3 regions of the Streptomyces sp. NPDC087844 genome follow, and region 2 is predicted to be linked to each of the others. Evidence: predicted binding sites of a transcription regulator. Region 2 holds the regulator's gene; each other region holds the start of a gene.
The links. The regulator HrcA, encoded in region 2, represses chaperone genes, less so after heat shock. The targets are predictions, from matches to a motif close to TTNGCACTCNGNNNNNCNGAGTGCNAA.
Positions count from the first base shown of each region.

Region 1: a site for HrcA is predicted at 1,769-1,795, ahead of groES (co-chaperone GroES). Genes of this name have one in related genera too.
Region 3: a site for HrcA is predicted at 1,648-1,674, ahead of groL (chaperonin GroEL). Genes of this name have one in related genera too.

Region 1 covers NZ_JBIUVD010000002.1:120,503-123,775, reverse strand. Annotated here, with positions in the region: gene groL (chaperonin GroEL) at 1-1,201, opposite strand, end outside; gene groES (co-chaperone GroES) at 1,318-1,626, opposite strand; gene ACIOKD_RS04210 (polysaccharide deacetylase family protein) at 2,216-2,986, opposite strand; gene ACIOKD_RS04205 (polysaccharide deacetylase family protein) at 2,983-3,273, opposite strand, start outside.
Region 2 covers NZ_JBIUVD010000012.1:156,754-160,026, forward strand. Annotated here, with positions in the region: gene ACIOKD_RS23750 (DUF3097 domain-containing protein) at 1-209, opposite strand, end outside; gene ACIOKD_RS23755 (MBL fold metallo-hydrolase) at 280-1,062, opposite strand; gene hrcA (heat-inducible transcriptional repressor HrcA) at 1,301-2,317, shown strand; gene dnaJ (molecular chaperone DnaJ) at 2,318-3,273, shown strand, end outside.
Region 3 covers NZ_JBIUVD010000006.1:370,195-373,467, reverse strand. Annotated here, with positions in the region: gene thrC (threonine synthase) at 1-409, shown strand, start outside; gene ACIOKD_RS15705 (MoaD/ThiS family protein) at 534-809, shown strand; gene ACIOKD_RS15700 (cold-shock protein) at 1,274-1,480, shown strand; gene groL (chaperonin GroEL) at 1,837-3,273, shown strand, end outside.

The sequences.
Region 1 (3,273 bases), on a different contig from region 2:
AGATGGCGTCCTCCAGACGGTGCTTCTTCTCCTTCAGCTCCACCTCCGTGGCGGCGCCGACCTTGATCACGCACACGCCGCCGGCCAGCTTCGCGAGGCGCTCCTGGAGCTTCTCGCGGTCCCAGTCGGAGTCCGTGGACTCGATCTCGGCCTTGATCTGGTTGACACGGCCGGTCACGTCGGCGCTGTTGCCGCCGCCGTCGACGATGGTCGTGTCGTCCTTGGTGACGGTGACGCGGCGGGCGGTGCCCAGCACGTCCAGGCCGACCTGGTCGAGCTTGAGGCCGACCTCCTCGGCGATGACCGTGGCGCCGGTGAGCGTGGCGATGTCACCGAGCATGGCCTTGCGGCGGTCGCCGAAGCCGGGAGCCTTGACGGCCACCGCGTTGAAGGTGCCGCGGATCTTGTTCACGACCAGGGTCGACAGGGCTTCGCCCTCGACGTCCTCGGCGATGATCAGCAGCGGCTTCGACGCGTTGGTCTGGATGACCTTCTCAAGGAGGGGCAGCAGGTCCTGGATCGAGGAGACCTTGCCCTGGTGGATCAGGATGTACGGCTCGTCGAGGACGGCCTCCATACGCTCCTGGTCGGACACCATGTACGGCGACAGGTAACCCTTGTCGAAGGCCATGCCCTCGGTGAACTCAAGCTCAAGACCGAAGGTGTTGGACTCCTCGACGGTGATGACACCGTCCTTGCCGACCTTGTCCATCGCCTCGGCGATGAGCTCGCCGACCTGGCTGTCCTGGGCGGACAGACCGGCGACGGCCGCGATGTCGGACTTCTCCTCGATCGGGCGGGCGGTCGCGAGGAGCTCCTCGGAGACCGCGGCGACGGCCGCGTCGATGCCCTTCTTGAGAAGGGCGGGGGACGCGCCGGCGGCGACGTTCTTCAGGCCCTCGCGTACGAGCGCCTGGGCCAGCACGGTGGCGGTGGTCGTACCGTCACCCGCGATGTCGTTGGTCTTGGTCGCCACCTCCTTCACCAGCTGGGCGCCGAGGTTCTCGTACGGGTCGTCGAGCTCGACCTCGCGGGCGATCGTGACACCGTCGTTGGTGATGGTGGGGGCGCCGAACTTCTTGTCGATGACGACGTTGCGGCCCTTGGGGCCGATCGTCACCTTCACGGTGTCGGCAAGCTTGTTGACGCCGCGCTCAAGGGCGCGACGGGCGTCCTCGTCGAACTTCAGGATCTTCGCCATGGAGCTGATTCAGTCCTCTCGAAAAAACGAACGGCGCCCCCAGCACCCGGCTTCTTAGCACTCGCGTTCAGTACTCGCTGGGGCCAGGGGCGCAGTTCAAAGCAAACCTGGGTGAATTACTTCTCGATGATCGCGAGCACGTCGCGAGCCGAGAGGACGAGGTACTCCTCGCCGTTGTACTTCACCTCGGTACCGCCGTACTTGCTGTAGAGCACGATGTCGCCGGTCTTGACGTCGAGCGGAAGACGCTCGCCGTTCTCGAAGCGGCCCGGACCAACGGCCAGGACGACGCCCTCCTGGGGCTTCTCCTTCGCGGTGTCCGGAATGACCAGGCCAGAGGCGGTGGTCTGCTCGGCTTCGAGCGGCTGGACCACAATGCGGTCTTCGAGCGGCTTGATGGCAACCTTGGAGCTGGTGGTCGTCACTATCCGACCTCCCCCTTCGGAGATTACGGGGTTAACTGTCTGAGGTGGCGACCAGGTGGATCCGTCGTCGCGGGTGCCGGACCTGCCCGTCGCTATTGGCACTCTCCTGTGGTGAGTGCCAGAGCCGACACTATGACTGCGATTAGCACTCGGTCAAGCGGAGTGCCAGTCGCGTCAGGCGGTCAGCGGCATCCCGGCGGGTCGAGAGGGGGCTGTACGCCCTGGTGCCACGGCCCCCGGACCCCCGTTGCCCTCAAGCGCCGGACGGCCTGAAAGGACTCCGCCTGCGGCCCCGGCGGGGACGGATCGCGCAGTTCCCCGCGCCCCCGGACGCGCTGCGCGCTCGTCCTCAAGCGCCGGACAGGCCTGAGGGATTTCGCCTGCGGGCCCGGCGGGGGCTGGCCGCGCAGTTCCCCGCGCCCCTGATAGGCGGGGCTGCGCCCCGGCCTTTCAACGGGGGACGCACCCCCAGACCCCAACCCCTCAGGGGCGCGGGGAACTGCGCAACGGGGGCGAGGGGGCGGAGCCCCCATGCGGTGACGACGGGGGAGGGTAGGGGCGGCGGGGGCGAGGAACCCCTCCGGGCCCCCTACAGGTAGTCCTCCAGCCGCGCCACAGCGAACCCCTGCTCCTGAATGCGGCGCAGCATCCCCGTGGTCGCGGCCGTCAACGCGCCGCCCCCCTCCCCCTCCGGACAATGCAGAATGTCCCCCGCCCGCAACCGCTCGGCATCACGCCAGAGAACGACCGCGGCGATCCCGCAATCCCCCGCCGCCCGCAGCGTGTCGCCGTCGTACTCCCCATAGGGCGGCCGAAAAAGCCGAGGCCGGATCCCGAACCGCTGCTTGAGCTTCTCCTGCTGGCCGCAGATCTCGGCCCGCTGCCCCTCGTACGGCAGCCCCGGCAGATACGGATGATCGAGCGTGTGGTTCTGCACACTCGCGCCGACCGCGCGCAGCCGGCCGAAGTGGGCGTACCCCGGGCCGACGACGCTGTCCGTGAGGAACACGCTGACCGGCAGCCGCAGTTCCCTGACCATGTCGACGAACCGCGGATCCCGCTCCGCGCCGTCGTCGAAGGTCAGGAAGACGACCTTGTCGCGGGTCGGGACGCGGTCCACCACGGGCGGCAGGCCGGGCCCCGCGGCCCGTAAGGCGGGCCTCGGGGCGGACGGGTCCGGCGCCGCGGCGAGCGGGGCGCTCAGGCCCCAGCGGCGGTACGCGTCCGCAGGGGGCCCGTGTGTGCGTACCTTCTGCGCGGCCTTCTTGCCCAGCCGCTCGATGGGGTCGACGGACTGGGCGCAGCCGGTGAGGCAGAGCACGCCGGTGAGAAGTGCGGCGGTGGCTCCCCGACGCCTCACAGGTAGTCCTCCAGGCGTGCCACCGCGTACCCCTTGTCGGTGATCAGCTTCAGGAAGCGGCGGACCATGTCGGGCATCGTGCCCTCCCAGTCCTCCTTGCCGCGGAAATGGCTGAGAACGATGTCTCCGGGGCGCAGGTCGCGGTCCCACTCCCGGTACTCCCAGCGGTCGACGAAGACCTCCTCGTTCCAGAGGGGGGCCGCCTTGACGCCGCAGGCCTTGGCGGCCCGCAGGGTGTCCTCGTTGTAGTCACCGAAAGGCGGGCGGAAGAGCGTCGGCCGCTTTCC
Region 2 (3,273 bases):
TCAAGCAGGAAGCCGCGCGGTTCCAGCGGGAACACCCGGTGCTTGCCGAAGCGGTCCTCCAGCGTGACCGTCCCCGCCTCGCAGCGGATCACGGCACCGCAGAACCCCGTTCCGGGCTCCTCGACCACGAGTCCCGGCTCCGCCGCGACCTCGGGCACGGGTTTGGGCTTCTTCCACGGAGGGGTCAGATCCGTTGAGTACTGGCGCATTCGGATGACGATAGGAGAAACCCGGTCCCGGCAGGTGCACCGACACCCCCTCGGCAGGCCCGAACACCGGTCACGGCACGTCGAAACGCCGGGCCAGCGCGTCCCGTTGGGCCCGTACGAAGGTCGCGTCCACCACCGCCCCGTGCCCGGGTACGTACAGCGCGTCCTCGCCTCCGAGGGCCAGCAGGCGGTCCAGTGCCGCGGGCCAGTGGGAGGGCACGGCGTCCGGCCCGGCCTGGGGTTCGCCGGACTCCTCGACCAGGTCGCCGCAGAAGACGATCTCCGGGGAGCCGGGCCCGGCGACCAGGACCGCGAGGTCGTGGCCCGTGTGCCCGGGGCCCACGTTCGCCAGCAGGACCCGTGGGCCGCCGCCCAGGTCGAGCGTCCACTCGCCGGAGACGAGATGCCGGGGCCGCACCAGAACGTCCGCCGCCTCGGCCGCCTCGGCCGGATCGGCGCCGTTGCGTACGGCGTCCGCGAGCAGTTCCTCCCGGCCGTCGCCGAGCACCCTCCCCCAGTCTCGGCTTCGCTCGACCGGGGGGACCTCCATGGCACCCACCGCGCCGAACACCTCGGCCCCCGCGAACGCCGCCGCCCCGAAGACATGGTCGAAGTGCGGATGCGTGAGCGCGAGGTGCGTGACGCGCCCGCCCCCGAGCAGCCGTCGCGCGCGCGTGCGCAGCCACGCGCCCTCCCGCACGCTCGATCCCGCGTCGATCATGAGCGCCGCGTCCTCGCCGACCACGAGCCCGGTCGTGCAGTCCCACACAGGGAGCCGGCAACGCCCCACGTACGGGGACAGCCTCTCCCAGCCGGACCCGTCGTGCCCGGACCCTTCCCATGTCACGTTCATGTGCCGACGCTAACGCTGTCGGATGCGCCCGCATGTTCCCGACAGAGCGGGACACCCTCGTACACGTTGCCCGTTCGATGTGTCCGGCGTCACGACTTCGCAGGCCCGCCCTTGCCCGGCCCGTACCCACCGGCCGTACACTTGGCGCGGGGATGCTGGCACTCGCGCGCGCTGAGTGCCAGGTGAGGCCACCGAAGACGACCGATGACCGCGCGGAAGACCACGGGAGGTGTGCGCGATGCTCAGTGAACGCAGGCTCGAAGTGCTGCGCGCCATCGTCCAGGACTACGTGGGCACGGAGGAGCCGGTCGGCTCGAAGGCGCTCACGGAGCGCCACCGGCTGGGCGTGTCACCGGCGACCGTCCGTAACGACATGGCGGTCCTGGAGGACGAGGGGTACATCGCGCAGCCGCACACCAGTGCGGGGCGCATCCCCACGGACAAGGGATACCGCCTCTTCGTCGACAAGCTCGCGGGCGTCAAGCCGATGACCGCGCCCGAGCGGCGGGCGATCCACCACTTCCTGGACGGCGCCGTCGACCTCGACGACGTCGTGGGACGGACCGTGCGGCTCCTCGCGCAGCTCACCCGGCAGGTGGCCGTCGTCCAGTACCCGTCACTGACCCGCTCGACCGTGCGTCACGTGGAGCTTCTGGCGCTGGCCCCGGCCCGCGTCATGCTCGTACTGATCACGGACACCGGGCGGGTCGAGCAGCGCATGGTGGACTGCCCGGCCCCCTTCGGGGAGTCGTCCCTGGCGGATCTGCGCGCGCGGCTCAACAGCCGGATCACGGGGCGCCGTTTCGCGGATGTGCCCCAACTGGTGCAGGATCTCCCCGACGCCTTCGAGTCGGAGGACCGGGGGACGGTCGCGACCGTGCTCTCCACCCTCCTGGAGACTCTTGTCGAGGAGACCGAGGAGCGGCTGATGATCGGCGGCACCGCCAATCTGACGCGCTTCGGACATGATTTTCCCCTCACCATCCGTCCGGTGCTCGAAGCGTTGGAGGAGCAGGTCGTGCTCCTCAAGCTCCTGGGTGAGGTCAACGATTCGGGCATGGCCGTACGGATCGGTCACGAGAACGCCCATGAGGGACTCAACTCCACGTCTGTGGTGTCGGTCGGCTACGGTTCGGGCGGCGAAGCAGTCGCCAAACTCGGCGTGGTCGGACCGACGCGCATGGATTACCCCGGAACGATGGGAGCGGTACGAGCGGTGGCACGGTACGTAGGACAGATCCTGGCGGAGTCGTAAGTGGCCACGGACTACTACGCCGTACTCGGCGTGCGCCGCGACGCGTCCCAGGACGAGATCAAGAAGGCATTCCGGCGGCTCGCCCGCGAGCTGCACCCGGACGTCAATCCCGATCCGAAGACGCAAGAGCGCTTCAAGGAGATCAACGCCGCGTACGAGGTGTTGTCGGACCCGCAGAAGAAGCAGGTCTACGACCTCGGCGGCGACCCGCTGTCCCAGGCGGGCGGCGGTGGCGCGGGAGGCTTCGGAGCCGGTGGCTTCGGCAACTTCTCGGACATCATGGACGCGTTCTTCGGCACGGCGTCGCAGCGTGGCCCCCGGTCGCGCACACGGCGCGGCCAGGACGCGATGATCCGGCTGGAGATAGAGCTCGACGAGGCGGCCTTCGGTACGACGAAGGACATCCAGGTCGACACGGCCGTCGTCTGCACCACCTGCAGCGGTGAGGGCGCGGCGCCCGGCACCTCCGCGCAGACCTGTGACATGTGCCGCGGTCGCGGCGAGGTGTCCCAGGTCACGCGGTCCTTCCTCGGCCAGGTCATGACGTCCCGGCCGTGTCCGCAGTGCCAGGGCTTCGGGACGGTCGTTCCGACGCCGTGCCCCGAGTGCGCCGGCGATGGACGGGTGCGCTCGCGCCGGACCCTGACGGTGAAGATCCCGGCCGGTGTCGACAACGGCACCCGGATCCAGCTCGCGGGCGAGGGCGAGGTCGGCCCCGGTGGCGGCCCCGCCGGTGACCTGTACGTCGAGATCCACGAGCTGCCGCACAACATGTTCCAGCGGCGCGGCGACGATCTGCACTGCACGGTCACCATCCCGATGACCGCGGCGGCGCTCGGCACCAAGGTCCCGCTGGAGACACTCGACGGGCTCGAAGAGGTCGACATCCGCCCCGGAACGCAGTCCGGGCAGTCGATTCCGAAGCACGGGCGCGGGATCACCCATCTGCGGGGCGG
Region 3 (3,273 bases), on a different contig from region 2:
ACCGGTGTCCGTCGCCTACAAGGCCGGGCACGACGTCGTACGCCCGCAGAAGCCGAACACGATCGCCAAGTCGCTCGCCATCGGGAACCCGGCCGACGGGCCGTACGTGCTCGACATCGCCCGCCGGACGGGCGGGGCCGTGGAGGACGTGAACGACGACCAGGTCGTCGACGCGATCAAGTTGCTGGCGCGGACCGAGGGAATCTTCGCGGAGACCGCCGGCGGGGTGACGGTGGGGGTGGCGAAGAAGCTGATCGAGAGCGGGCTGCTCGATCCCACCCTGACGACTGTCGTCCTCAACACGGGGGACGGGCTGAAGACGCTGGACGCCGTCGCCTCCGACACGGGGCTGACCGCCACCATCCGTCCGAACCTCGACTCCTTCCATGAGGCTGGGCTCGGGTCCTGATCGTCGTCCGAACGCTGCGGGCCCGCGGGGGCCGGCAGCGCCCCGCGGCGGAGCCGCAGATGTCACTTGCCCCGCGCCCCTGAAGAAGGGGCGCTGTACTACAGCCCTACCTGATGGAGGCCCCGTGAGCGTCAACGTCCGTATCCCCACCATCCTGCGTACCTACACGGGTGGTCAGGCCGAAGTGGCCGCCGAAGGGGCGACCCTCGCCGAGGTCATCGCCGATCTGGAGAAGAACCACACCGGTATCGCGGCCCGTGTCCTGGACGACCAGGGCAAGCTGCGGCGGTTCGTCAACGTGTACGTGAACGACGACGACGTCCGCTTCGAGCAGGGTCTTGAGACGGTCACGCCGGACGGCGTCGGGGTCTCGATCATCCCGGCGGTCGCCGGAGGCTGAGCGCCCCGCTCGGTGCCCCGTTCGGCGGCGCCGATCATTACCCTTGGTAATGCCGAACACGCAGAGTTCATCGAATTGCCCCTTCCGCGCCCGAAGCGGAGGGGGCAATTCTGTATGATTGAGCGCGGTACAGTTGGGGAAGCTGCTTCGCTTCGCAAGGTCGGCGCATATGAGTTGGCGCCCGGGGCCCGACAAGAAGCAGCCAAAGTAACGGGTCCTTTTCAGCCGTTTATGGCATTTACCGGGCCCGACTTGCCCTGAATCTTCGTAAATCCTTCACATATTTCCGATCATCCGTGCCCGGAATTCTCGTCGGATTGACCTGTTGCAGACGGCAGTTGGACGGATACATTCGGCCGCGGTCGACGCGTTCCGGCGCACACCCCCAACCGTTGGGGGGTGAGGTCTGACCCGGATCCGCGAAGTGCGGGTCTGTGCAAGGGCCAGTAATAGGGGAGTTAGGCATGGCTCAGGGCACCGTCAAATGGTTCAACGCGGAGAAGGGGTACGGCTTCATCGCGGTCGACGGTGGTGCGGATGTATTCGTCCACTACAGCGCGATTCAGATGGACGGCTACCGCACCCTGGAAGAGGGTCAGCGGGTCGATTTCGAGATCTCGCAAGGCCAGAAGGGGCCGCAGGCGGACATGGTCCGGCTGGCGACCGGCTGAAGCACGCGCCGACTTACTGCAGCGACGTTCTTCTTCCGAAGGGCTCGTACCTCCCGGGTACGGGCCCTTCGGCATCCGGGGGCCGTCCGCGGTCGGCACAGGCGCCCGCATGGTCATCGGGCGCCCCCGGCTCGCACCCCCTCCCACCTGCGGATCATCGAGAGGCGCTTGCACTCGCATGGGTCGAGTGCTAATCATTGGCGTTAGCACTCTGAAGGTGAGAGTGACAACGAGGACCGGGTCAGTGAGGCCCGCCGGCCGGGTGGGGCAAGGAACCACCGAGGTCGGCAGGCCGTCCGTCGCGGGCGCAGGCGCGGTCCTGGAGATTCCACCCCAGTCCGGGAGGACCACTTCACATGGCCAAGATCATCGCGTTCGACGAGGAGGCACGGCGCGGTCTCGAGCGCGGGATGAACCAGCTCGCCGACGCCGTCAAGGTCACCCTTGGTCCCAAGGGTCGTAACGTCGTCCTAGAGAAGAAGTGGGGCGCCCCCACGATCACCAACGATGGTGTTTCCATCGCCAAGGAGATCGAGCTCGAGGACCCGTACGAGAAGATCGGCGCTGAGCTGGTCAAGGAAGTCGCCAAGAAGACGGACGACGTCGCCGGCGACGGTACGACCACGGCGACCGTGCTCGCCCAGGCGCTGGTCCGCGAGGGTCTGCGCAACGTAGCCGCCGGCGCCAACCCGATGGCTCTCAAGCGCGGTATCGAGAAGGCCGTCGAGGCCGTCTCCGGTGCCCTTCTTGAGCAGGCCAAGGATGTCGAGACCAAGGAGCAGATCGCTTCCACGGCCTCCATCTCCGCCGCCGACACCCAGATCGGCGAGCTCATCGCCGAGGCGATGGACAAGGTCGGCAAGGAAGGCGTCATCACCGTCGAGGAGTCCCAGACCTTCGGTCTGGAGCTTGAGCTCACCGAGGGTATGCGCTTCGACAAGGGCTACATCTCGGCGTACTTCGCCACCGACATGGAGCGTATGGAGGCCGTCCTCGACGACCCCTACATCCTGATCGCCAACTCGAAGATCGCCAACGTCAAGGACCTGCTCCCGCTCCTTGAGAAGGTCATGCAGGGCGGTAAGCCGCTGCTGATCATCGCCGAGGACGTCGAGGGCGAGGCTCTGTCGACGCTGGTCGTCAACAAGATCCGTGGCACCTTCAAGTCCGTCGCCGTCAAGGCTCCGGGCTTCGGTGACCGCCGCAAGGCCATGCTCGGCGACATCGCCATCCTCACGGGCGGCGAGGTCATCTCCGAGGAGGTCGGCCTGAAGCTGGAGAACGCGGGTCTGGACCTGCTGGGCCGTGCCCGCAAGGTCGTCATCACCAAGGACGAGACCACGATCGTGGACGGCTCCGGCTCTGCCGACCAGGTCCAGGGCCGGGTCAACCAGATCCGTGCCGAGATCGAGAACTCGGACTCGGACTACGACCGCGAGAAGCTCCAGGAGCGCCTGGCGAAGCTGGCCGGCGGCGTGGCCGTCATCAAGGCCGGTGCCGCCACCGAGGTCGAGCTCAAGGAGCGCAAGCACCGCATCGAGGACGCCGTTCGCAACGCGAAGGCGGCCGTCGAGGAGGGCATCGTCGCCGGTGGTGGCGTGGCTCTGCTCCAGGCTTCCTCGGTGTTCGAGAAGCTTGAGCTCACGGGTGACGAGGCGACCGGCGCGAACGCCGTGAAGCTCGCCCTGGAGGCCCCGCTCAAGCAGATCGCCGTCAACGGTGGTCTTGAGGGTGGCGTCATCGTCGAGAAGGTCCGCAACCTGCCCGTCGGTCACGGCCTCAACGCCGCGACC